DNA from 3 places in the Xanthomonas arboricola pv. juglandis genome. Region 2 is predicted to be linked to each of the others. Evidence: predicted binding sites of a transcription regulator. Region 2 holds the regulator's gene; each other region holds the start of a gene.
The links. Region 2 encodes FliA, which starts transcription of late flagellar genes. Its sites were predicted from a motif close to TAAAGTTTNNCNNNCNNNGGCCGATAA; they were not measured.
Positions count from the first base shown of each region.

Region 1: KHN93_RS03520 (GGDEF domain-containing protein) is a predicted target of FliA. The motif match lies at 2,232-2,258, and genes of this name have one in related genera.
Region 3: KHN93_RS02195 (GGDEF domain-containing protein) is a predicted target of FliA. The motif match lies at 4,501-4,527, and genes of this name have one in related genera.

Region 1 covers NZ_HG999362.1:830,015-837,444, reverse strand. Annotated here, with positions in the region: gene KHN93_RS03525 (M28 family metallopeptidase) at 1-814, opposite strand, end outside; gene KHN93_RS03520 (GGDEF domain-containing protein) at 1,133-2,113, opposite strand; gene KHN93_RS03515 (SulP family inorganic anion transporter) at 2,342-3,829, opposite strand; gene KHN93_RS03510 (glycoside hydrolase family 5 protein) at 4,041-5,477, shown strand; gene KHN93_RS03505 (methyl-accepting chemotaxis protein) at 5,784-7,430, shown strand, end outside.
Region 2 covers NZ_HG999362.1:2,366,040-2,373,469, forward strand. Annotated here, with positions in the region: gene KHN93_RS10320 (serine hydrolase domain-containing protein) at 1-1,087, shown strand, start outside; gene KHN93_RS10325 (chemotaxis protein CheA) at 1,367-3,019, opposite strand; gene KHN93_RS10330 (protein phosphatase CheZ) at 3,022-3,648, opposite strand; gene cheY (chemotaxis response regulator CheY) at 3,648-4,040, opposite strand; gene KHN93_RS10340 (RNA polymerase sigma factor FliA) at 4,076-4,843, opposite strand; gene KHN93_RS10345 (MinD/ParA family protein) at 4,840-5,724, opposite strand; gene flhF (flagellar biosynthesis GTPase FlhF) at 5,711-7,393, opposite strand.
Region 3 covers NZ_HG999362.1:520,820-528,249, reverse strand. Annotated here, with positions in the region: gene treZ (malto-oligosyltrehalose trehalohydrolase) at 1-265, opposite strand, end outside; gene KHN93_RS02205 (1,4-alpha-glucan branching enzyme) at 268-2,499, opposite strand; gene glgA (glycogen synthase GlgA) at 2,496-4,079, opposite strand; gene KHN93_RS02195 (GGDEF domain-containing protein) at 4,565-6,193, shown strand; gene KHN93_RS02190 (DUF808 domain-containing protein) at 6,348-7,289, opposite strand.

The sequences.
Region 1 (7,430 bases), 1.5 Mb from region 2:
TGAGTTCCACCGGCTTGAAGCCGCGCGTCTGCGCCTGCTTCTTCAAGGCGTCGAAATCCAGCCCGGCCTGCTTGAACAGGTCGGCGGCCAGGTCGCGCTGGATCCAGCCTTCCAGGGTGGGATGCGCGGCACGCGGGTTGTCGCGCACCACGTCGAACATGGTGTTGGTGTTGGAGCTGGCCACGGTGTCCCAGCCGTAGGAGGCGGGCGCGGTTTCGTGCACCACCAGCACGCCGAGCGCGCCCTGGCGGGCGCCTTCTTCGTATTTGTAGGTCCAGCGGCCGTAGTAGGTCATGCCGGCGCCGTCGAAGGCGCCCTTGCCGGTTTCGAAATCCGGGTCGTTGATCAGCACCACCGCGATCTTGCCCTTCAGGTCCACGCCCTTGAAGTCGTCCCAGTCGCGCTCCGGCGCCTTGACGCCGTAGCCGACGAACACCAGCGGCGCGTTGGCGATGTCGACCTTGGACGAGCCATCCAGCGCGGCGCGGATGGCGATCTGCTTGCCCTGGGTCAGCGCCTGCGGCTTGCCGGCGTGCTGCAGGGCGATGGTCGGCGTGCCGACGATATCGGCGCGGCGCAGCGGCACCGCCTGGGTCCAGGCGCGCTTGCCGTCGGTCAGGTCGCCGCCCGGTTGCAGGCCGGCGTCGGCGAACTGCTTGCTCAGGTAGGCAATGGTCTTTTCCTCGCCGGCGGTGGCCGGGCCGCGGCCTTCATAGGCATCGGAGGACAGCTCCTTGACGTCGCGCGAGATGCGCGCGCCATCGAAGCTCGGCGTCGCCGCCATCAGTGCGGTCGAGACCGCCATCGCCAGCATTCCCATTGCAACGCGTTTGGTAACAACTCGCTTCACTGCAGCACCCAGGTAGTGTCCGAACAGCCCTGGAGTGTAGCTACTGCGGCGTCTGATCGGGTGTGCACGGTAGCGAGCGATGCATGCCGTCGCGCTGGCGACATGCATCGGCAGCGACGCAGCATTGATCGATAGGGCCAGCTAGCGATGCGGCGCGGCGCAGCACATCGCGCTGCCACCTGGCACGGCATCCACCTTGCGCCTCATGGCGCTGGATGCCGTCAAACAGCTAAAGGCTGCGGCGGTCTATGCCGCAGCACCGCCGCCGAACGCCACTGCCGCTCAGAACAGATCGACGCTGCCGACCTGCTGGGTGACCTGCTGCATCCTTCCGCTGGCCACCAGTTCGGCGTACACCTCGGTGCGATTGCGGCCGTGCTGCTTTGCCCAGTACAGCGCCTTGTCGGCTTCGTCGAGCAACTGGCTGATCAACTGGCCGTCGGTGAGCTCGACGATGCCGGTGCTGAGCGTGACCTTGCCGACCTGCGGAAACACCTGCTCGGCCACCGCCACGCGGAAGCGCTCGAACAGGCTCACCGCGATGTCGCGGTCCACGCCGCGCAACACGATCACGAACTCCTCGCCGCCGAAGCGGAACAGCAGATCGTCCTGGCGGAAGCAGCGCTGCATCAACTGCGCAACCAGCAACAGCACCTCGTCGCCGTACAGGTGGCCGAAGCTGTCGTTGACGCGCTTGAAGTGATCGATGTCCACGATCCCCAGCCACACGCCTTCGCTGGCCGCTGCATCCGCACCACCGGCGAACAGGCGCAGGATCACATCGTCAAAGGTCTTGCGGTTGCGCAGGCCGGTCAACGCATCGCGCTGGGCATCGTCGAGCAGGCTGCGGTAATTCTGGAAAAAACGCGCAAAGCCCTGCAGCATCACCTGTTCGGCGGCGCCGGGTGCGCGCGAGCCGCCCACGCGCAGGCAGGTGCGGATGCCGCGTGCTTCCATCATCGGGTACACCAGCAGCGCGCGGCCGTCCTGCTGCAACTGCACCACATCGCCCGGCCCGTGCAGGTCGGCCAGTTGCCCGCGCATCTGCGCGTCGTGGATGTCGGCCACCGTCAGCGACAGCCGGCCATCCTCGCGCAGCCGCGTTTCGGCCATGGTGCGGCCGTCCGGCGCGATGCGCAGCAACGACAATTCCTCGGACGCGCAGACCTCGCGCATGGTGCGCAGCAGACTCAGGTCGAGCAGATCGGCATCGCGGATGGCGGTCAGGTCCACCATGCGTTCCAGCAACGGTGCCGTGGTCATTGCCGCACCATCCCGCGGGCAGACGCAGGCCCGCAGCGCCGGTCACGGCACGCGGGCACACCTCTCGGGCTGGAAGGCACTGGCATCACGACGGGTTACCGGCAATCTCGATGCCGGTTCATCGGCGCTGCACGCGCGAACTTGAGTCCGCCGGCTGGCCGGCGCAGCGCACGGCCAGCCGGCGTACACGGATGTGCAGGCGCGCGACCGGCCGGTACACCAGCGCGCTTACGGCAGTGCGGACTCCAGCGCATCGTCGCCCAGCGCGTGTGCCTGCATCAGGCGCCGGCTGCCGGCATTCAGACCTTTGACCTGGACGTCCAACCCATGATGGCGCAGCCGCTGCACCACCTTGTCCAGCGCCGCCACTGCGGTGATGTCCCAGAAATGCGCGCGGCCGACGTCGATCACCACCGCGCGGCCGGGCACCTGGCGCGCGTCGAAGGCGTCGATGAACACGTCGGCCGAGGCGAAGAACACCTGACCGCGCACGTGGTAGGTGCGCACGCCATCGTCGCCGTCGCTGTGCGTGATCTGCAGCAGCCCGGCCACCTTGAAGGTGAAGAACACCCCGCTCAGTACCACGCCCACCGCCACCCCCGCGGCCAGGTTGCGGGTGACCAGGGTCACCGCCACGGTGGCCAACATCACCACACTGGAGGTGCGCGGATGGGTAACCACGGTGCGCAGCGAACGCCAGTCGAAGGTCTCGGCCGAGACCATCACCATGATCGCCACCAGCGCGATCACCGGTACCTGCGAGACCCACGGCTTGAGCAGCACCATCAGGATCAGCAGGAACACCCCGGCGAACAGGGTGGAGAGACGGCCGCGCCCGCCGTATTTCACGTTGCCCACGGTCTGCCCGATCATGCCGCAGCCGGCGATGCCGCCGAACAGGCTGGCAGCGGTGTTGGCCAGACCCAGCCCGGTGCACTCGCGGTTCTTGTTGCTCGGGGTGTCGGTAAGTTCGTCGACCACGCGTGCGGTCATCAGCGATTCGAGCAGCCCCACCATCGCGATGGCCAGCGCCGGCAGGGCGATGATGCGCAAGGTCTCCAGCGTCAGCGGCACCGCCGGCCATTGCAGGACCGGCAGCGCATTGGGCAGCTTGCCCAAGTCGGCCACCGTCTCCAGCGGCAGGTGCAGTGCCGAGCCCAGCACCGTCAGCACCAGGATGCACAGCAGCGGCGAAGGGATTGCCGACACGCCCGGCAGCGGCAGCCGCGGCAGGCCGTAGATGATGAGCAGGCCCAACGCCAACATGCCCCAGGTGGCCAAGTTGGCGTGCTGCAGATGCGGCAGCTGCGCGGCGAAGATCAGCACCGCCAGCGCATTGACGAAGCCGGTGCGCACCGAACTGCTGACAAAGCGCATCAGCACGCCCAGCCGCAACAGACCGAACAGGATCTGCACCGCACCGGCCAGCAGCCCGGCCGCCAGCAGATAAGGCAAGCCGTGCGCGGCCACCAGCGGTGCGGCCACCAGGGCAACCGACCCGGCCGCAGCGGAAATCATCGCCGGGCGGCCGCCGAAGAACGCGATGACAATCCCGATCACGAACGACGCGAACAACCCCACTTGCGGGTCGACGCCGGCCACGAACGCAAAGGCGATCACTTCGGGAATCAGCGCAAAGGTAGCGACCGCACCGGCCATCAGTTCGCGCGCAGGCGAGGCGCGCCATTGCGCCAGTTCGGCACGCAGAAAGGACATTGGAAGACACTCCGGGGACAGAAAGGACAGCCTGCGGACAGGCGACAGCGGCGATAGTGTGCGCGAAAGCGACCCGGCCCGCAGCCTGCGTGTGACCGGTGCGGCAATGCGCCTTTCTGTGGTCCGGATCACGCCAAACAATGTAGCCGCGGACCAAGATGCCCCCCTCACCGGGTTCGGGTGTCGAGCCGGGTTCGCTAGGGAGATCACCATGTCCATCTTCAGGACCGCCAGTACGCTCGCACTGGCCACCGCGCTGGCGCTCGCCGCCGCACCGGCCTTCAGCTACTCCATCAGCAACAACAAGATTGTCGACGACAGCGGCAAGGTGGTGCAGCTCAAGGGCGTCAACGTGTTCGGCTTCGAGACCGGCAACCATGTCATGCACGGTCTATGGGCACGCAACTGGAAGGACATGATCAACCAGATGCAGGGCCTGGGCTTCAACGCCGTGCGTCTGCCGTTCTGCCCGGCCACCCTGCGCAGCAGCACGATGCCGACCAGCATCGATTACAGCCTCAATGCCGATCTGCAGGGCCTGAGCTCGCTGCAGATCCTGGACAAGGTGATCAACGAATTCAACGCGCGCGGCATGTATGTGCTGCTGGATCACCACACCCCCGATTGCGCCGCCATCTCCGAGCTCTGGTACACCGGCTCGTATTCCGAAGCGCAGTGGCTGGACGATCTGCGCTTTGTCGCCAACCGCTACAAGAACGTGCCCAGCGTGATCGGCCTGGACCTGAAGAACGAACCGCACGGTGCCGCCACCTGGGGCACCGGCAACGCGGCCACCGACTGGAACAAGGCCGCCGAGCGCGGCTCGGCCGCAGTGCTGGCGGTGGCACCGAAATGGATCATCGCGGTGGAAGGCATTACCGACAATCCGGTCTGCTCCACCAACGGCGGCATCTTCTGGGGCGGCAACCTGCAGCCGCTGGCCTGCACCCCGCTGAACATTCCGGCCAACCGGCTGCTGCTGGCGCCGCATGTGTACGGGCCGGACGTGTACGCGCAGGCGTACTTCAACGACAGCAATTTCCCCAACAACATGCCGGCGATCTGGGACCGCCACTTCGGCCAGTTCGCTGGCACCTATGCGCTGCTGCTGGGCGAATTCGGCGGCAAGTACGGGGAAGGCGACGCACGCGACAAGGTCTGGCAGGACGCGCTGGTGAAGTACCTGCGCAGCAAGGGCATCAACGAGGGCTTCTACTGGTCGTGGAATCCCAACAGCGGCGACACCGGCGGCATCCTGCGCGACGACTGGACCAGCGTGCGCGAAGACAAGATGGCGCTGCTGCGGACGCTGTGGGGCACGGTGAGCAGCACCACGCCGACTCCGACTCCCACACCTACTCCCACGCCAACTCCGACACCGACACCGACACCCAGCGGCAGCTTCAGCACCAAGGTGAGCGTGGACAGCCAGTGGAACGGTGGCTACTGCAATCGCGTGCAGGTCACCAACACCGGCACCGCCAGCGGCACCTGGGCGATCTCGCTGCCGGTCACCGGCACCGTCAACAACGCCTGGAACGTCACCTGGTCGCAGAGCGGCAGCACGCTCAAGGCCAGCGGGGTGGACTTCAACCGCACCCTGGCCGCCGGTGCGACGGCCGAATTCGGCTTCTGCGCGGCAGGCTGATGCAATAAGGCGGGCACGCAGTGCGTGTCCGCCATTACCTTGCACACTGCCGACGGTCTGCAAGTCACCAATGTCGCGTCACCCATCGATCGCTGGATCGATACCCATGACCTCGTAGGAGCGCCCCCGGGCGCGATGAAGCGTTATCGATAACGCCCCATCGCGCCCGGGGGCGCTCCTACATTGCATCCGTCGCAAGCGGACGCTGCCGCAATTAGCATTCAACCCGCATGTGAATCAGCCGCTATTCATGACATAGCGCCCTGCGCGCGTTCTGGATGCCGTCCCATGCCTGTTGTCTCCCTGTTGCGTCGTCACGTTGCCAATCTCCCGCTCACTCGCAAGTTCGTCCTGTTGTGCAGCTTGCTGACGGTGGGCGTGATCCTGCTGGCAGTGGCCGCGGCCCGCCTGCAATACCTGGACCTGATCGAGGCGCGCAAGCTCAGCGTCAAGACCGAGGTGGAGATGGGCCTGACCGTGATGCAGCACTACGCAGACAAGGCCAAGGCCGGCGAGCTGACGGTCGAACAGGCCAAGGAAGCTGCGCGCACCACGCTGGCCGACATGCGCACCAACGACGGGGTGGATTACTTCTTCATCGTCGACCCGCAGATGCGCATCCTGATGCATCCCAAGCGCGCCGTCGGCACCGACATGAGCGACTACAAGAGCGATGCCGGGCAGTACGTCTATCGCGACATCAAGACGGCGATCGAGCGCGGCAACGGCTTCAGTTATTACAACGCGCCCAAGCCGGGCAAGCAGGAGCAGCTGCCCAAGATCAGCTATGCCAAGACCTTTCCGGCCTGGAACTGGGTATTGGTGATGGGCGTGTACGCCGAGGACATCCAGGTGCAGGCCTGGGGCTTCACCCGCACCTTGACCTTGATCGGCGGCGCCTTGGTGGCGATGGTGATCGGCCTGTGCTGGTTGATCGCCTCGGCGATGGCGGCACCGCTGCGGGCAGCATCGCGCACTGCAGAGGCGATCGCCTCGGGCCGCTTCGACAACGATATCCGGGTTGAATCGCGCGACGAAACCGGCCAGCTGATGCACAGCATGCAGCAGATGCAGACCCAGTTGCAGCGCTTCAACGGCGAAATGCAGACCATGATCCGCCTGCAGCAGGGCGAGAACATCGCGCACCGCATTCCGGAGGATTTCCCCGGCGATTACGGCACCCTGGCGCATGGCGTGAACACGGTGGTGTTCGAGCATCTGGATGCCATCAACGAGGCGATGGACCTGATGGGCGAGTACGGCCGCGGCGATCTGCGCCGCGACATGCGTCGCCTGCCTGGCCAGCGCGCGGCGCTGCACGAAGCGCTGGACACGGTGAAGAGCAACCTGTCGGCGATCAACAGCGATATCGCGCGCCTGGCCGATGCGGCCGCACGCGGCGATTTCTCCGCACGTGGCGAGCAGGCGCGCTACCAGTTCGCATTCGCCGAAATGGTGCAGGCATTGAACCGCCTGATGCAGCAGGCCGATGCAGGCCTGGACGATGTCGGCCGCATCATGGCCGCGATTGCCGATGGCGATCTGTCGCAGCGGGTGGAATCGCATTACGAGGGCGCATTCGGCCGCCTGGCCAATGCGGCCAACCGCACGGCGATCCAGCTGACCACCATCGTGCAGGGCATCCAGCACTCGGCCGAGATGATCAACACCGCCGCCGGCGAGATCGCCAGCGGCAATGCCGACCTGTCCACACGCACCGAGCACCAGGCGGCGAACCTGGAAGAAACCGCCGCCTCGATGGAAGAACTCACCTCCACCGTGCGTCAGAACGCCGACAACGCGCGCCAGGCCAATCAACTGGTCAAGGGCACCGGCGAAGTGGCCGAAAGCGGCGGCCGCGTGGTGCAGGAAGTGGTCAGCACCATGCAGGCAATCACGCAATCGTCGGCGCGGATTTCCGACATCATCGGAGTGATCGACGGCATTGCGTTC
Region 2 (7,430 bases):
CACTGTTTTGGCTGCGGCATTAACCATGGCCCTGCCGATGCGTAGCTTTGCCCAACCCGGAATTGAAGCTGATAGCGTGTCCTCGGCCCTTCGCCGTCGCGTAGCCGAGGAAAAGCAGGGCACAGGGGCCGTATTGGGGGTGGTACGCGCAGGCGAATTGAAGACCTTCCACTACGGAACGGTTGGCCTAGGTAAACTCCAACAGCCGAATGATCGGTCAGTATTTCAGATCGCCTCGCTAACCAAGATATTCACGGCACTATTACTTGCTGATTGCGTTCAGCGGGGTGAAGTGAATCTCGTCGATCCGCTATCAAAGTACATTGCAGTTCCTCCCGCCACCTTCGACGGGAATGAGATCACGCTTCTCGATTTAGCCACTCATACGAGTGGGCTACCACTTCGGCCATCCAGTCGCACCGGCCTCAGTCAAGACAACCCCTACGCCGGCTACACCGAGAGCGATCTTTGTGCTGATTTAGGTCGTGTTCGTCTCACGCGCTTACCGGGGTCGAGTTTTGAATACTCGAATTTTGACTACGCATTATTGGGTTACGCGTTGTCACAGCGCCTTGGCAAAACGTATGCTAACCTCTTGCGAGCTCGCATTCTTGAACCGCTTCGTATGGACGAGACTACGCTTACTCTATCAACGGAGATGCAGCACCGGGAAATTTGGGGTTACGATGCGGACTTCCACTCGGCTCAACCCTGGGAATTTGGTGCGCTTGCGCCGGCAGGCGGCCTTTTTTCGACGGTGAAGGACCTGTCGAAATTCATGACACTTTGGACAAACAAAGAAAGTGGTCCCCTCTCGCGGGCGGCTTCAATGATGCTGACCGTAGATAGGCCCGGCGATAATACCGATACCAGAATGGGTATCGGCTGGCGGAAGGTCCACCCGGATGGCCAGAGCATAGCTTGGAGCAATGGAAATGGCGGCGGCGTTCGTAGCTTCATGGGCTTCAACGCCGACACGCGCGTCGCCGCAATCGCGTTTATCAACAAAACATCGGGTTTTGGAGTTGACGATATCGCGCTTGAGTTGCTTGCGCCAGCTGGCTCGCATGTTCCCCCGTTTTTCTAAAATCCGGGCTGGTTTAAGATGCTTAAATATTAGCTGGATGGGAAATAACGGTTCCAGATTCAGTTCCACGGTAGCCTGACCGTCGCCAAACCATCGCGCCCATGCCTGCGCGCGTAGCAGCATAGATCGGCAGCGATGCTGGTAGTGAAACGACAACGGCCGCAGTACGCGGCCGTTGCCGTCAAATCAGGCAGACAAGATCGTCTTGCCGATTCCCGATTCCCGATTCCCGATTCTCCCAATCCCGAATCCCCAATCCCGAATCCCCAATCCCCAACCTCAATGATCGCTGGAACGCAGCCCATCCACATCCAGGATCAGCGCCATGCGGCCGTCGCCGATCAGGGTGGCGCCGGCGTAGCCGGGCAGGCCGCGCAGGGCACGGGGCAGGGGCTTGATCACCACTTCCTCGCGGCCGCGCACCTGGTCCACCACCAGGCCGAAGCGGGTTTCGCCGGCCTGCAGCAGCACTACCGTCAATAGCGGCGGTTGTTCGGCGGGCACGCCCAGCCAGCGGCGCAGGTCGATCAGCGGCAGGGTGTGCGAGCGGCGATCCAGCACGGCGCGGCCGTCGAACCAGCCCAGCGAGGTCTGCGGGGCGTGCAGCACCTCGACCACGCGCGCCAGCGGCAAGGCATACACCGCTTCGCCGGCCTGCACCAATAGGGTGGGCAGGATGGCCAGGGTCAGCGGCACGCGGATCATGAAGCGGCTGCCGCGGCCCAGTTCGGACTGGATCTGGATCTGCCCGCTGAGTTCGCGGATGCGCGATTGCACCACGTCCATGCCCACGCCGCGGCCGGAGATGTCGGTGACCTCGGCCTTGGTCGAAAAGCCCGGCATGAAGATCAGATGCAGACACTCGTCGGTGCTCAGGCGGGCGGCGGCTTCGGCGTCGATCAGGCCCTTGTTGCGGGCGATCTCGCGCAGGCGTTCGGGGTCGATGCCGGCGCCGTCGTCCTGGATCTCGATGCTGACGTAGTCGCCTTCCTGCTGCGCGGACAGGCGCACATGGCCGCTGCGCGGCTTGCCGGTGGCTTCGCGCAGGGCCGGCGATTCGATGCCGTGGTCGATCGCGTTGCGCACCAGGTGCACCAGCGGGTCGGCCAGGGCCTCGACCAGGTTGCGGTCCAGTTCCGTCTCGGCGCCGATCAGTTCCAGTTCCACTTCCTTGGACAGCGTGCGCGCGACATCGCGGGCCACCTTGGGGAAGCGTGCGAACACCTTGCTCACCGGCTGCATGCGGGTACGCATCACCGCGGTCTGCAGGCGCGCGGTGGCGATGTCCAGGGTGCTGACCGCGCGGTCGAGTTCTTCGTCGCGCAGGCGGGTACGCAGGGTCTTGAGGCGGTTGCGCGACAGCACCAGTTCGCCGATCAGGTTGACGATGGCGTCCAGGCGCTTGGTGTCCACGCGCACGGTCTGCTCGGCGTCAGCCGCCTTGGCCGCCGCCTTGGGCGCGGCCTTGGCGCCCGGCGCAGCAGCGCCGTGTGCGTCATCGTGTGCGGGTGCTGCGGCAGCGGCCTTGGGCGCGGCCTTGACCGCCGGCGGGCCGCTCTTGGCATCGAACTGCGCAATCAGCGAGGCCGGTGCATGCGGCACGGTTTCGCCCGAGCCCATCGCATCCAGCATGGCCTGCAGATAATCCAGCGACTGCTGCGCGGCATCGAAGTGATGCGCCTGCAACACCGCCTGACCGGAGCGCGCCATGCCCAGGGTTTCCTCGGCGGCGTGGCAGAGCTCCACCATCGGCTTGATCGCCAGGAAGCCGGCGCCGCCCTTGAGCGTGTGGAAGCCGCGGAACACCGCGTTGAGCTGGTCGGCTTCGTCCGGTGCCTGTTCCAGCGACACCAGCTGTTCGCCGAGGCGATCCAGGATTTCCTGGGCCTCGACAATGAAATCGGCAGCAATATCGTCTGGAACAGCACTCATGGTTACAGCCCCAATCCGGACAGCAGGTCGTCGGCGTCGTCCTGCGACACCGCGTGACGGTCCAGGCCCTTGACTGCAGGACCGGCAAGACCGCCGTCGTCTTTCTTCGGCTCGGGATTCTTCGGCGGCAGGCCGAGTGCACCGAAGCCCTCGTGCACGCGCCGCACGATGCCGGCCACGCGACGGATGATCTGGCCGCTCAGGTCCTGGTAGCTCTGCGCCAGCGACAGCTCGGTCAGGTTATGGCGCATCTTGTCCATTAGCGCGCCCTGGTCCTGGTTCAGGCCACCGTCGCGCAGCTGGTTGGCCAGCTCGCGGCATTCCTCGACCAGGTCCAGCGTGCGATGGCTGGCCTTCTCGGTCATTTCCACCACGTGGTCCAGGCGCGAGCAGGCATCGTCCAGTTCGCCGGCTTCCTCGGGCACGGTGGGCAGCTCGCCCAGCGCCTGCCCGAGTTCGCGCGCGAGCCGGCTCAGGCTCTGCATCATCGGGCGCGTGCGCAGCGCGGCGAGGTGGTCCACCTCGCGCCGCCAGGCGACCTGGTCACCGCTTTCCAGTGCATCGAGCGCGTGTTGCAGGCGCTCGATCAGGGCGGCACGTTCGGCATCGGCTTCCACGGTGGCGTTCATCAGGCGGTCGCCGCCAGACGTTCGAACACCTTGCCCAGCTTCTCTTCCAGCGTCTGTGCGGTGAACGGCTTGATGATGTAGCCGTTTACGCCGCACTGGGCCGCTTCGATGATCTGCTCGCGCTTGGCTTCGGCGGTCACCATCATCACCGGCAGGTGCTTGAGCTTGGCGTCGGCGCGGATGTTGCGCAGCAGGTCGATGCCGGTCATGCCGGGCATGTTCCAGTCGGTGACCACGAAATCGAACGGGCCGGCCCGCAACGCCGCCAATGCGCTGTTGCCGTCTTCGGCCTCTGCGGTATTGGTGAAGCCCAGATCGCCCAACAGATTCTTGACGATACGTCGCATCGTCGAGAAGTCGTCCACGATCAAAATCCGCATGTTCTTGTTCACATCAAGCTCCTAACACTAAAAAATGCGCGAAAAAATCATTCGTCAATTTCGACACCGGCATCGGCCAGTTCGAAGACCTTGAGGCGGCCGCGCAGACGCACCACCGCCTGGCCATGGATCTGGCAGACGCGCGATTCGCTGACACCGAGCACGGCGCCGATTTCTTTCAGGTTCAATTCCTGTTCGTAGTACAGCGACAGCACCAGCTGCTCGCGCTCGGGCAACTGGCCGATGGCCTTGCCCAGCTCGCGGCCGAATTCGCCACGCTCCATCATCTGCTGCGGATTGGGGCCGCCCTTGGCGGTGGTGTCCAGCTCGCCGTGATCCTCGATCCGTGACTCCAGGCTCAGCACCTGGCCGCGGGCGGCATCTTCCATCAGACGCAGGTAGTCGGGCAGCGGCATCTCCATCGCGGCGGCCACTTCGGTGGCGGCGGCGGCGCGGCCGGTGTGCTGTTCGATCTTGCGCACGGCGGCGGCGGCGTCGCGTGCGCGGCGGTGCACCGAGCGCGGCACCCAGTCGCCACGCCGGATTTCGTCGATCATCGAGCCGCGGATGCGGATCGAGGCATAGGTCTCGAACGAGGCGCCCTGTTCGGAGTCGTAACTGCGCGAGGCTTCGATCAAGCCGATCATGCCGGCCTGGATCAGATCGTCCACTTCCACGCTCGCCGGCAGGCGCGCGGCCAGATGGTGGGCGATGCGGCGCACCAGGTCGGCGTGCTGGGTGACGATGTCGTTGGCGTTGTTGCGCTGCACGGCGCGGTACTGCGCGCTGGCCGTGGTTGCGGTAGCGGTGCTCATGCGGCCACTCCCCGTTGGATGATGCGTTCGACGAAGAACTCGACGTTGCCGCGCGGCACGGTGGGGGCCTGCCAGCGCGAGGTACGGCGAGCGATTTCTGCAATGGCCTGCGCCGACGGACTGGCGGGGTAGGCCTTGATGACCGGCTGCTGGCGCTGCACCGACAGGCGCAACCAGTCGTCCTGCGGCACGTGGCCGAGGTAGTTCAGCGACACGTCGCCGAGGAATTTTTCGCAGACCCGCGACAGCTTGTCGTACAGCAGGCGGCCCTCGTTGGGGTCGCGCACCATGTTGGCGATGATCTGCAGGCGGTCCACGCCGCGTTCGCGCGAGAGCACCTTGATCAGCGCATAGGCGTCGGTGATCGAGGCCGGCTCGTCGCAGACCACCACCACGGTGTCCTGGGCGGCCTGGCAGAAGGTCAGCACGCTGTCGGTGATGCCGGCGGCGGTGTCGATGACCATCACGTCCAGGTCGCGCTCCAGCTCGGAGAACACGTTGACCAGGCCGATGTGCTGGGCCGGGGCCAGTTCGGCCATGTGGCGGCGGCCGGAGGCGGCCGGGACCACCAGCACGCCGCCGGGGCCTTCGATGATCACTTCATCCAGCGTGCAGCGGCCGGCGATCAGGTCGGCCAGGGTGTACTTGGGCGACAGTCCCAGCACCACGTCCAGGTTGGCCAGGCCCAGGTCGGCGTCCAGCAGCAGGGTGCGCTTGCCCATGTCGGCCAGCGCCACGGCCAGGTTGGCGGAGATGTTGGTTTTACCCACGCCGCCCTTGCCACCGGTCACGGCAATGGTGCGCACCGGGCCCAGGGGCTCGGGACGGGTCGCCGACAGGGGGAAGGCGTTGGTCAGCTTGGCGTATTCACGCGACTGCATGGTTGTGCTCCGGAGTACAGGGCTTATCGGCAGCGCGCCGCAAATCTTCAAGGCGAAGAACGAGACTGGCGGCATTGGCGCGGTGCAGGTCGTCGGGGACCCGCTGTCCGTCAGTCACCCAGGTGATGGGCATTTGGTGATCGACGACGACCGACAGCGCACTACCGAAGCGGCCGGTCTCGTCAAGTTTGGTCAGCACCACGCCCTGGGGCTTGGCGTGGGCGAAGCGGCGCACGACCTCGTCGAGGTCGGAAAAGTGCGCGTTGGCAGGCAGCACCAGCAACGAGGTGACCTGGTGCGCGGCGCGCAACCAGTTGAGCTGGGCGGCCAGGGCGCGGTCGCGCTGGCCCATGCCGGCGGTGTCGATCAGCACCAGCTTGTAGTCGCGCAGGCGCTCGAGCAGTTCCAGCAGGCTCTCGGCGCTGTCGGCCTCGTGCACGGCGATGCCGAGCTGACGGCCGTAGCTGTGCAGCTGCTCGCGGCCGCCGACGCGCTGGGTGTCGGTGGTGACCAGGGCCACGTCGCGCGGGGCGTGCTGGGCGGCGAAGCGCTGGGCGAGCTTGGCGATGGTGGTGGTCTTGCCGGCGCCGGTCGGGCCGACCAGGGCGATCACGCCGCCGCGTTCCAGCGGGTCGACCGGGGCCACCGGCAGGCGCTTGGACAGCAGCCCCAGCATCAGCCCGCGGCCGCGGTGCAATTCGGTATCGGCCGGGATCTGCAGTGCCACGTCGCGGATCAGGCCGGCGTCGAAGCCGTAGTCGTCCATCAACTCCAGGGCCTGGGCGCGCACCGGCGAGCCACGCAGGCGCTCGTCGGTGAGGCGGTTCATTTCGCGCTCGATCATCTGCCGCATCAGCGCCAGCTCGCCACGCAACTGCTTGAGTTCTTCATCGTTCTGCGGCGCCGGGGCGGCGGCGACCGGCACCGCGGCCAGCGCCGGCCGGGCAACCACCAGCGGCGGCAACGCGGTCGGCGGCAGGATCTGCGGCAGCGCGTCCAGGTCGAAGTCGGCGTCGTCGTCCAGCGCGTCTTCGTCCTGGTCGTAGCCGGCCTGCACGGGGGCAGCGGCGGCGGCCATGATCGGGGTCGGGGCCTGCACCGGTGCGGCCTGCACGGCGGCACGCTGCACCGGCGCGGTGGTCAGGAAATCGGCGAACAGCTGTTCCGGCACGGCCGACAGCGCGTGTTCCTGGCGCGGCGCGGCGGTCACCGCGACGGCGTGGGCCAGGGCCTGGGCGGCGGGCGAGGGGACGGCGGCGCTACGCACCGGTGCCGGCACCTGCGGCTGGCGCGGCACATTGACCGGCTGGCGCAGCGCCATCGCGGCGATCATGTCTTCGGCGGCACTGGCAACGCGCTGGCGCTGGCTCGTGCCGGCATCGGCGGCCGGCTTCAGCGGTGCGTGGACCGGTGCTGCGGCTGCTTGCGGGGCCGGTGCCTGCGGGGCAGCTGCCGACGGGATCGGCGCGGCGGCAACGGCCGGCGTCTCGGAGCGCGCGGTTTCCAGCGCACGCTGCACGAGTTCTTCGTCGTAGTTGCTGGCAGCGACGATCTCGATGCCTTCGGCGGTGCGGCGATTGGACAGGATCACTGCGTCCGGGCCGTGTTCTTCACGCACCATGCGGAATGCGGTGCGCATGTCCGGGGCAACGAAGCGTTTGATTTTCATGCGAAGTGCCTCCAGGAACGGGACCCGCCGGACGCCG
Region 3 (7,430 bases), 1.8 Mb from region 2:
CGTGCACGCCCTCGGGCTGCCAGCGCGAGGCCGGATCCGGCACCGGTTCGCCGCCATCGACGCTGTAGCGATAGCGCGCATCCGCCGCGCATTCGATCACCGCGCTGAAGAAGCCATCCTGCGCGGCCTGCAACGCAACGCGCGCGCCGTCGTCGAAGACCACTTCCACGCTTTTGGCGTCCGGTGCCCAGAGCGCGAAGCGCACCTGTCCCTCACCCGCTGGCCATGCACCCCATGCCGGCGTGGTGTCGTTGCGCTCGTTCATTCTTATTTCTCCGCTTGCAGATAGATCGTGGCCAGCGGCGGTAGGGTCAGGCGCAGGCGTTGTGCGTGCCCGTGCATGCCCATCGGCTCGGTCGCCAGGCGACCGCTATTGCCGAGGTTGCTGCCACCGTAATGGGCACTGTCGGTATTGAGGATTTCGCGCCAGCCGCCGGCACGCGGCACGCCAACGCGATAGTCGTGGTGCGGTTGCGGGGTGAGGTTGCTCACCGTCAGCAAGGGTGCGCCGCCATCGGGATCGTGGCGGATGAATGCCAGTACGCTGTTGCGCGCGTCATCGGCCACGCTCCAGTCGAAGCCGTCGGCACGATGCGTGCCGCGGTACAACGCCGGCACGCGACGCAAGGTGGCGTTGAGATCGCCCACCAGTTGCTGCACGCCGCGATGCGCGGCGCCGTCGAGCAGATGCCAGTCCAGCGATTGATCGTGATTCCAGTCGTTCCACTGGCCGAACTCGGCGCCCATGAATAGCAGCTTGTCACCCGGATGCGCCCACATCAGCGCCAGATACGCGCGCAGGTTGGCAAAGCGCCGCCAGTCGTCGCCGGGCATCTGGCCGAGCAGGCCGCCACTGCCGTGCACCACTTCGTCGTGCGAGATCGGCAGCACGAAACGCTCGGAGAACGCGTACACCAGGCCGAAGGTGAGCTGGCTATGGTGCTGCGCGCGCTCGGCTGGATCGCGCTGCATGTAGCTCAGCGTGTCGTGCATCCAGCCCATGTTCCATTTGTGGGTGAAGCCCAGTCCTCCCTCGCTGATCGGCGCGGTCACGCCCGGCCAGGCGGTGGACTCTTCGGCGATGCTCAGCACACCGGGAAAGCGCGTGGCGATCTCGCTGTTGAGCTGGCGCAGGAAGGCGACCGCTTCCAGATTCTCGCGGCCGCCATGCGCGTTGGGCACCCACTCGCCTTCGGCACGGCCATAGTCGCGGTACAGCATCGAGGCCACTGCATCCACGCGCAGGCCGTCGAGGTGGTAGTGGTCGATCCACTCCAGCGCGCTGCCCAGCAGATAGGCGGTCACTTCGGGCCGGCCGTAGTTGTAGATCAGCGTGTTCCAGTCGCGATGCATGCCTTCGCGCGGGTCGGCATGCTCGTACACCGCGGCGCCGTCGAACTGCGCCAGGCCGTGTGCATCATCGGGAAAGTGCGCGCTGACCCAGTCCAGGATCACGCCGATGCCGGCGCGATGACAGGCATCGACGAACTGGGCAAAGCCATCCGGACTGCCGTGGCGCGCGGTCGGTGCGTACAGCCCCAAAGGTTGATAGCCCCAGGAACCGCCGAACGGATGCTCGGTGATCGGCAGCAACTCGATATGGGTGAAGCCGAGCTGCTGCACATAGGGGATCAGCTGTGCGGCCAATCCTGGCCAGTCCAGCGGCTGGTTGTGCCCATCGCGCCGCCAGGACGCGGCATGCACTTCATAGATCGACAGCGGCGCCGGCGCGGCACTGGCATCGCGCGCGGCCATCCAGGCGGCATCGGTCCAGGCAAACGCAGCCGCGCCCGGCACCACCGAGGCGGTGGCCGGCGGCAATTCGCTCTGGCGCGCCACCGGGTCGGCCTTGAGCAATACGCGGCCATCGGCAGCGGTGACGGCGTACTTGTAACGCGTGCCGGCTTCCACACGCGGCAGGAACAGCTCCCAGAACCCGCCGATGCGCGGGCGCATCGGGTGCCGGCGCACGTCCCAGCCATTGAAATCGCCCACCACTGCCACGCGTTGCGCATGCGGCGCCCACACCGCAAAGCGCACCCCGGGCACGTCGTCGTAGTGCAGGTGCTGGGCACCCAGGGCACGGCGCAGCGCCTGGCCATCGCCGGCAGCGATCTGCAGCAGGGTGGATTCGTCCAGCGTGGCGGCAAAGGCGTATGGGTCTTCGATCTCCTGCACCACGTCCGGCCACACGATGCGCAGCCGATACGGGCCTTCGACCGCCAGCGTGCCCTCGAACACACCATCGACCGGGCCAGCCTGCATGCGCGCCAGCAACTTACCGCGTGGATCGATCAGGCCCATGGCCTCGGCACCGGGCGCCAGCACGCGCACCAGCCGGCGGCCGTCTGCCTGGGAATGCGGGCCCAATACCGCGAATGCATCGGCAGGCAGGCCATCGGCCAGCGCCTGCACGCTCTGCACCAGATCCGACATCCCATCCATGGTCACCACCGGCGCTTCCGTTTCCTGCCCCTGCACGCCCAGCCGTTCGCTCATGACACCGTCGCAAGCGCGGGAGCGGTTGCGGCGGTGCGTTCGTACAGCGAGAGGTATTTCTTGCCCGCCACATCCCAACCACTGGGACGCAGCATCGCCGCGCGGCGCATCGCCGACAGCAGGCTGGGCAAGCGGAAGGTGCGGAATGCGCGCTCCAGGCAGCGGCGCAAGGCCTCGACACTGGCGTGCTGGAATAAAAAGCCGGTGACGCCGTCATCCACGGTGTCGATCAGGCCACCGGTAGCGTGCGCGATCGGCAGGCAGCCAAAGCGTTGTGCATACATCTGGCTCAAGCCGCACGGCTCGAAGCGCGACGGCATCAGCAGGAAGTCGGCGCCGGCGAACATGCGCCGCGCCAGGCCTTCCTCGAAGCCGATGAAGGCACCGACCTGGCCCGGATAGCGCCGGGTCAGCTCGGCGACCTGTTGCTCGATCTCCGGCTCGCCGCCGCCGATCACCGCGATCTGGCCGCCGGCCGCCACGATCTGCGGGGCGACCTCGCAGATCAGGTCCAGGCCCTTCTGATGTACCAGCCGCGACACCACCGCGAACAGCGGGCCGGTGCTCTCGCGCAGCCCGAAGGCCTTGCGCACCTGCGCGGCGTTGGCCTGACGGCCCTGCCACTGATTCACGCTGAAGTGCGTGTCCAGATATTCGTCGGTACGCGGGTCCCAGCTGGCGTCGATGCCGTTGACGATGCCGGTCAACGCGCCCTTGGCGGCGCGGCCGGCCAGCAGGCGGTCCAGGCCACAGCCCTGCGCCGGGCCGGTGATCTGCTGGGCATAGCTGACGCTGACCGTGTTGACGTGGTCGGCATGCACGATGCCGCCGCGCAGGAACGACATCTGCCCGTAGAACTCCAGCTCGGCCACACGCTCGGCCGGGATGCCCAGCGCAGCGGCCATCGAATACGGCACCAGGCCCTGGTAGGCCAGGTTATGGATGGTCAACAGGCACGGCGTGGTGCCGCCGGACCAGCGCACATAGGCGGCCGCCAGCGCACACGGCCAGTCGTTGAGGTGCAGCAGGCGCGGCTTCCAGCCCAGCCCGGCATGGCCGGCGGCGATCTGCGCAGCGGCATGCGACAAGGTGGCAAAGCGGATCGCGTTGTCTTCGAACTCCGAGCCGCTGGTGCTCACATAGGGCGAGCCGTCACGTTCGAACAATTCCTTGGACAGCAGGATGTAGATCGGCAGGCCGTCCGATTGCACGATGCGGCCGATGTCGCAGGCCGGCAGTGCGGCGTGCGCCAGCACCCGGCCGACGATCTCCACCTTGCCCGCCCGCGCCAGTACCGCGCGGTAGCCGGGAATCAGCACACGGACGTCGTAGCGATGGCGCAGCGCGCGTGGCAGCGCCGCAGCCACATCGCCCAGACCGCCCGCCTTGATGAAGTCCGCCATCTCCGACACCACGAACAAGGCGCCGCGGGTATCGGCCGGCGACACCGGCAGACGCTCGTGATGGCGAATGAAGCGGCCACGTGCATCACGCGGTCGCCCGCTCTTCTTCAGAGTGGGGAGCATCGTGCTGCGCTCGAAGCGTGCGGTAGTAGCGTGAAGCGGCATCATGGCAACCATCTAAACGTCCGTCGTAAAGTGGGTGGAGACGGAAAACAGCGAAGCGACAACCATCATCTGCCGATTCAGCCAGACGACCTGCTACGAATGAGGAGCGGGGCCAACGCGCGTACTCCACGTTGTCCTTGAGATGAATCTACACCCCGTGCAAATAAAATATGCGTGAATACGTGCTGACTTTTCTGCGACAGCTACATTCCCTTGCGCATGGTTGCGCATGCCTACTGGCATAAGCGGCGCATTGCAGTGCGATGACATCCCTGCCGTGGTGCGCGGTTGTTGAAACGCACCGAAAGCGGGCGGTGACGGCGGCGCCCGCCATCATCCGCCTGACTTGTTCAGGCATGCGCGCAGGTCGCGCATCGCCCACCGCCTGGCATCGGGCGGGCACGCCGGAACTGCGCAGAACTGCCCAGACCGCTTAAGCGCGACGCCTGCGCGCCGATAACCAGCGATGGCACCACGACTTTCCGAGATCCCGGCGCATGGCAGACCAGCCTGAACTCCCAAGCCGCCCACGTGGCGGGCTGCGCCGCCTGTTGCCCTGGGGCGGGGCGGACAGCGCGCGCCCGGCCGCCGCCCTGCCAAGCGTGATCGGCAGCGAGCGCGGCGGGCACGGCCTGGCCGCGCATCAGCTGGTGCCGGCCAAGAACAAGTCCGGCGCGCACGACCCGGCGGCCGCCACCGCCCTGTTGATGCGCCTGTTCTCGCACGCCGCGCATCCGGAGGCCTTGCTGCTGGCCTTTGCCGAAGGCATCACCAGCCTGCATGGCGAACTCGGCGACATGGGCGTGCGCCTGAGCGCGGCCTATGCGGCCGGCGACTGGCCCGGCTATGGCCGCGCCTTGCGGCAACTGATCGACAAGTACATCCGCACCATCGACACCGGCGACTCGCTGGCCGAAGGACGCACCGAAGCCGAGCAACTGCGCGACCTGCTGCGGCACGCGCTGGGCAATGCCCTGTCCACGCTGCTGCAACGCAGCCCGGAACTGGCCGAGGAAGCACAGACCCTGGCATCGGCACTGCGCCATTGGCGCCCCGGCCATGAGCTGATCACCCTGGAACAGCGCCTGCGCGAACTGAGTCATCAGATCGGCCTGCGTGCCGAAGATGCCAGCGAGCAGCAGAACCTGCTGCTCGGCCTGTTCGACCTGTTGTTGGAAAACGTCGGCGAACTGCTCGACGATCGCAGCTGGCTGCAGGGCCAGATCTCGGTGGTGCGGCAGCTGATCTCCGGGCCGCTGGATGTCGGCTCGATCGAACAGGCACGCGGCACCTTGCGCGAGGTCATCTACAAGCAGGGCCTGCTCAAGCAAGGCATTGCCGACTCCAAGACCGCGATGCGCGAGATGATGGTGTCCTTCGTCGACCGGCTCGACGGCATGGCCACCAGCACCGGCGAGTACCACGATCGCGTTGCCGGCTATTCGCAGGCGATCGGCGACGCTCGCAGCATTCCCGACCTCAACCGGCTGTTGCAGGACGTGCTGCAGGACACCGCCGGGGTGCAGGCGCAGGCACTGGCCGCGCGCGACGAACTGCTGGCCGCACGCCGCCAGGTCGAGGACGCCGAGCAGCGCATCGCCTCGCTCGAACAGGAACTCAAGGACGTGGCCGGGCTGGTGCGCGAAGACCAGCTGACCGGCGCGCTGAACCGCCGCGGCTTCGAGGAACTGTTCCAGCGCGAGGCCGCACGCACCCAGCGCGGCGGGCAACCGTTGTGCGTGGCGATGCTGGATCTGGACGACTTCCGCCGCCTCAACGAGACCCACGGCCACGCCGGTGGCGACGCCGCGCTGCGCCACACCGTGGACGTGGCCAAGTCGGTGCTGCGCACCACCGATGCCATCGCCCGCTTCGGCGGCGAGGAGTTCGTGCTGCTGTTGCCGGACTCCACCATCTTCGAAGCCAGCGCGGCGGTGATCCGCCTGCAGCGCGCACTGGCCCAGCGCTCTTTGCTGCACGAGGACGTGCGCGTGTTCGTCAGCTTCAGCGGCGGCGTGGCACTGCGCCATCTCGACGAGGCCCAGGACGATGTGATCCGCCGTGCCGACCGCGCCATGTACGACGCCAAGGCGGCCGGCAAGAATCGGGTGATCAGCGCCGACTAGCCGCGAACGCGGCCTGCCGCATCGACCGGTCGGACCGGATCACCGACGCACGACGCAGAGGCGCCGCAGGTCCTTCGGTTGCCGCCGGGCTCCCACCACGACCAGCCGCTTCCATGCGGCTGCCAGGGGCTCCCCTGGCCGCCGCGGGACGGCATCAGTGCGCCGCCGGCTTCCCGCGCAGCTTCTGGAACAGCATCACTGCGCCCAGCACGATCGCACCGGCAATCACACCGACCAGCATGTTGCCCAGTGCATCGACCAACCAGCCCATGCCGCCGGCCGACTTGGCCAGGTCCTGCACCAGGTGATGCAGCGCCGGGATGTTGTGCACCAGGATGCCGCCGCCGACCAGGAACATCGCCAGCGTGCCGGCCACCGACAGGAACTTCATCAGCCACGGCGCGGCCACCAGGATGCCGCGGCCCAGCGCCGCCAACGCCGCGCCCTTCTTGCTCAGGTACAGGCCCAGGTCGTCCAGCTTGACGATGGCCGCAACCAGACCGTACACGCCGATGGTCATCGCCAGGGCGATCGCCACCAGCACCGCGACCTGCTGGCCGAACGACACCCCGGCCACCACGCCCAGCGACAGCACGATGATCTCCGCCGACAGGATGAAGTCGGTGCGGATCGCGCCCTTGACCTTGTCCTTTTCCAGCGCCACCACGTCCACGTTCTGGTCGGCCAGCGCGCGGGTGCGCTCGGCATGCCGCTGCGCTTCCTCGTCCTGGTTGTGCAGGAACTTGTGCGCCAGCTTCTCCACGCCCTCGAAGCACAGGTAGGCACCGCCGATCATCATCAGCGGCATCACCAGCGGCACGTTGTAGCCGCGCCCGCGCAGCCAGGCTTCCAGCGCGCTGATCGCCAGCGCCGCCGGCACCAGGATCACCTTGTTCATCAGCGAGCCCTTGGCCACTGCCCACACCACCGGCAGCTCGCGGTCGGCGGTGACGCCGGTGACCTGCTGCGCATTGAGCGCCAGGTCGTCGCCCAGGACGCCAGCGGTCTTCTTGGCCGCGACCTTGGTCAGGATGGAAACGTCGTCCAGCAGCGTGGCGATGTCGTCGAGCAGGGTGAACAGGCTGGCACCGGCCATGCGGGGGTCCTTCGTGAGTGGCGGTGGATTCTCGCCGATCCTGCGCCCGTATGGGGTGATGGCAGGCCGTTGCACGCCGTTGCCGGCCGTTGGCGCGTGATGCCGATGCCCGCCGGCCGCACGATCCGGCCATGCCCGCCG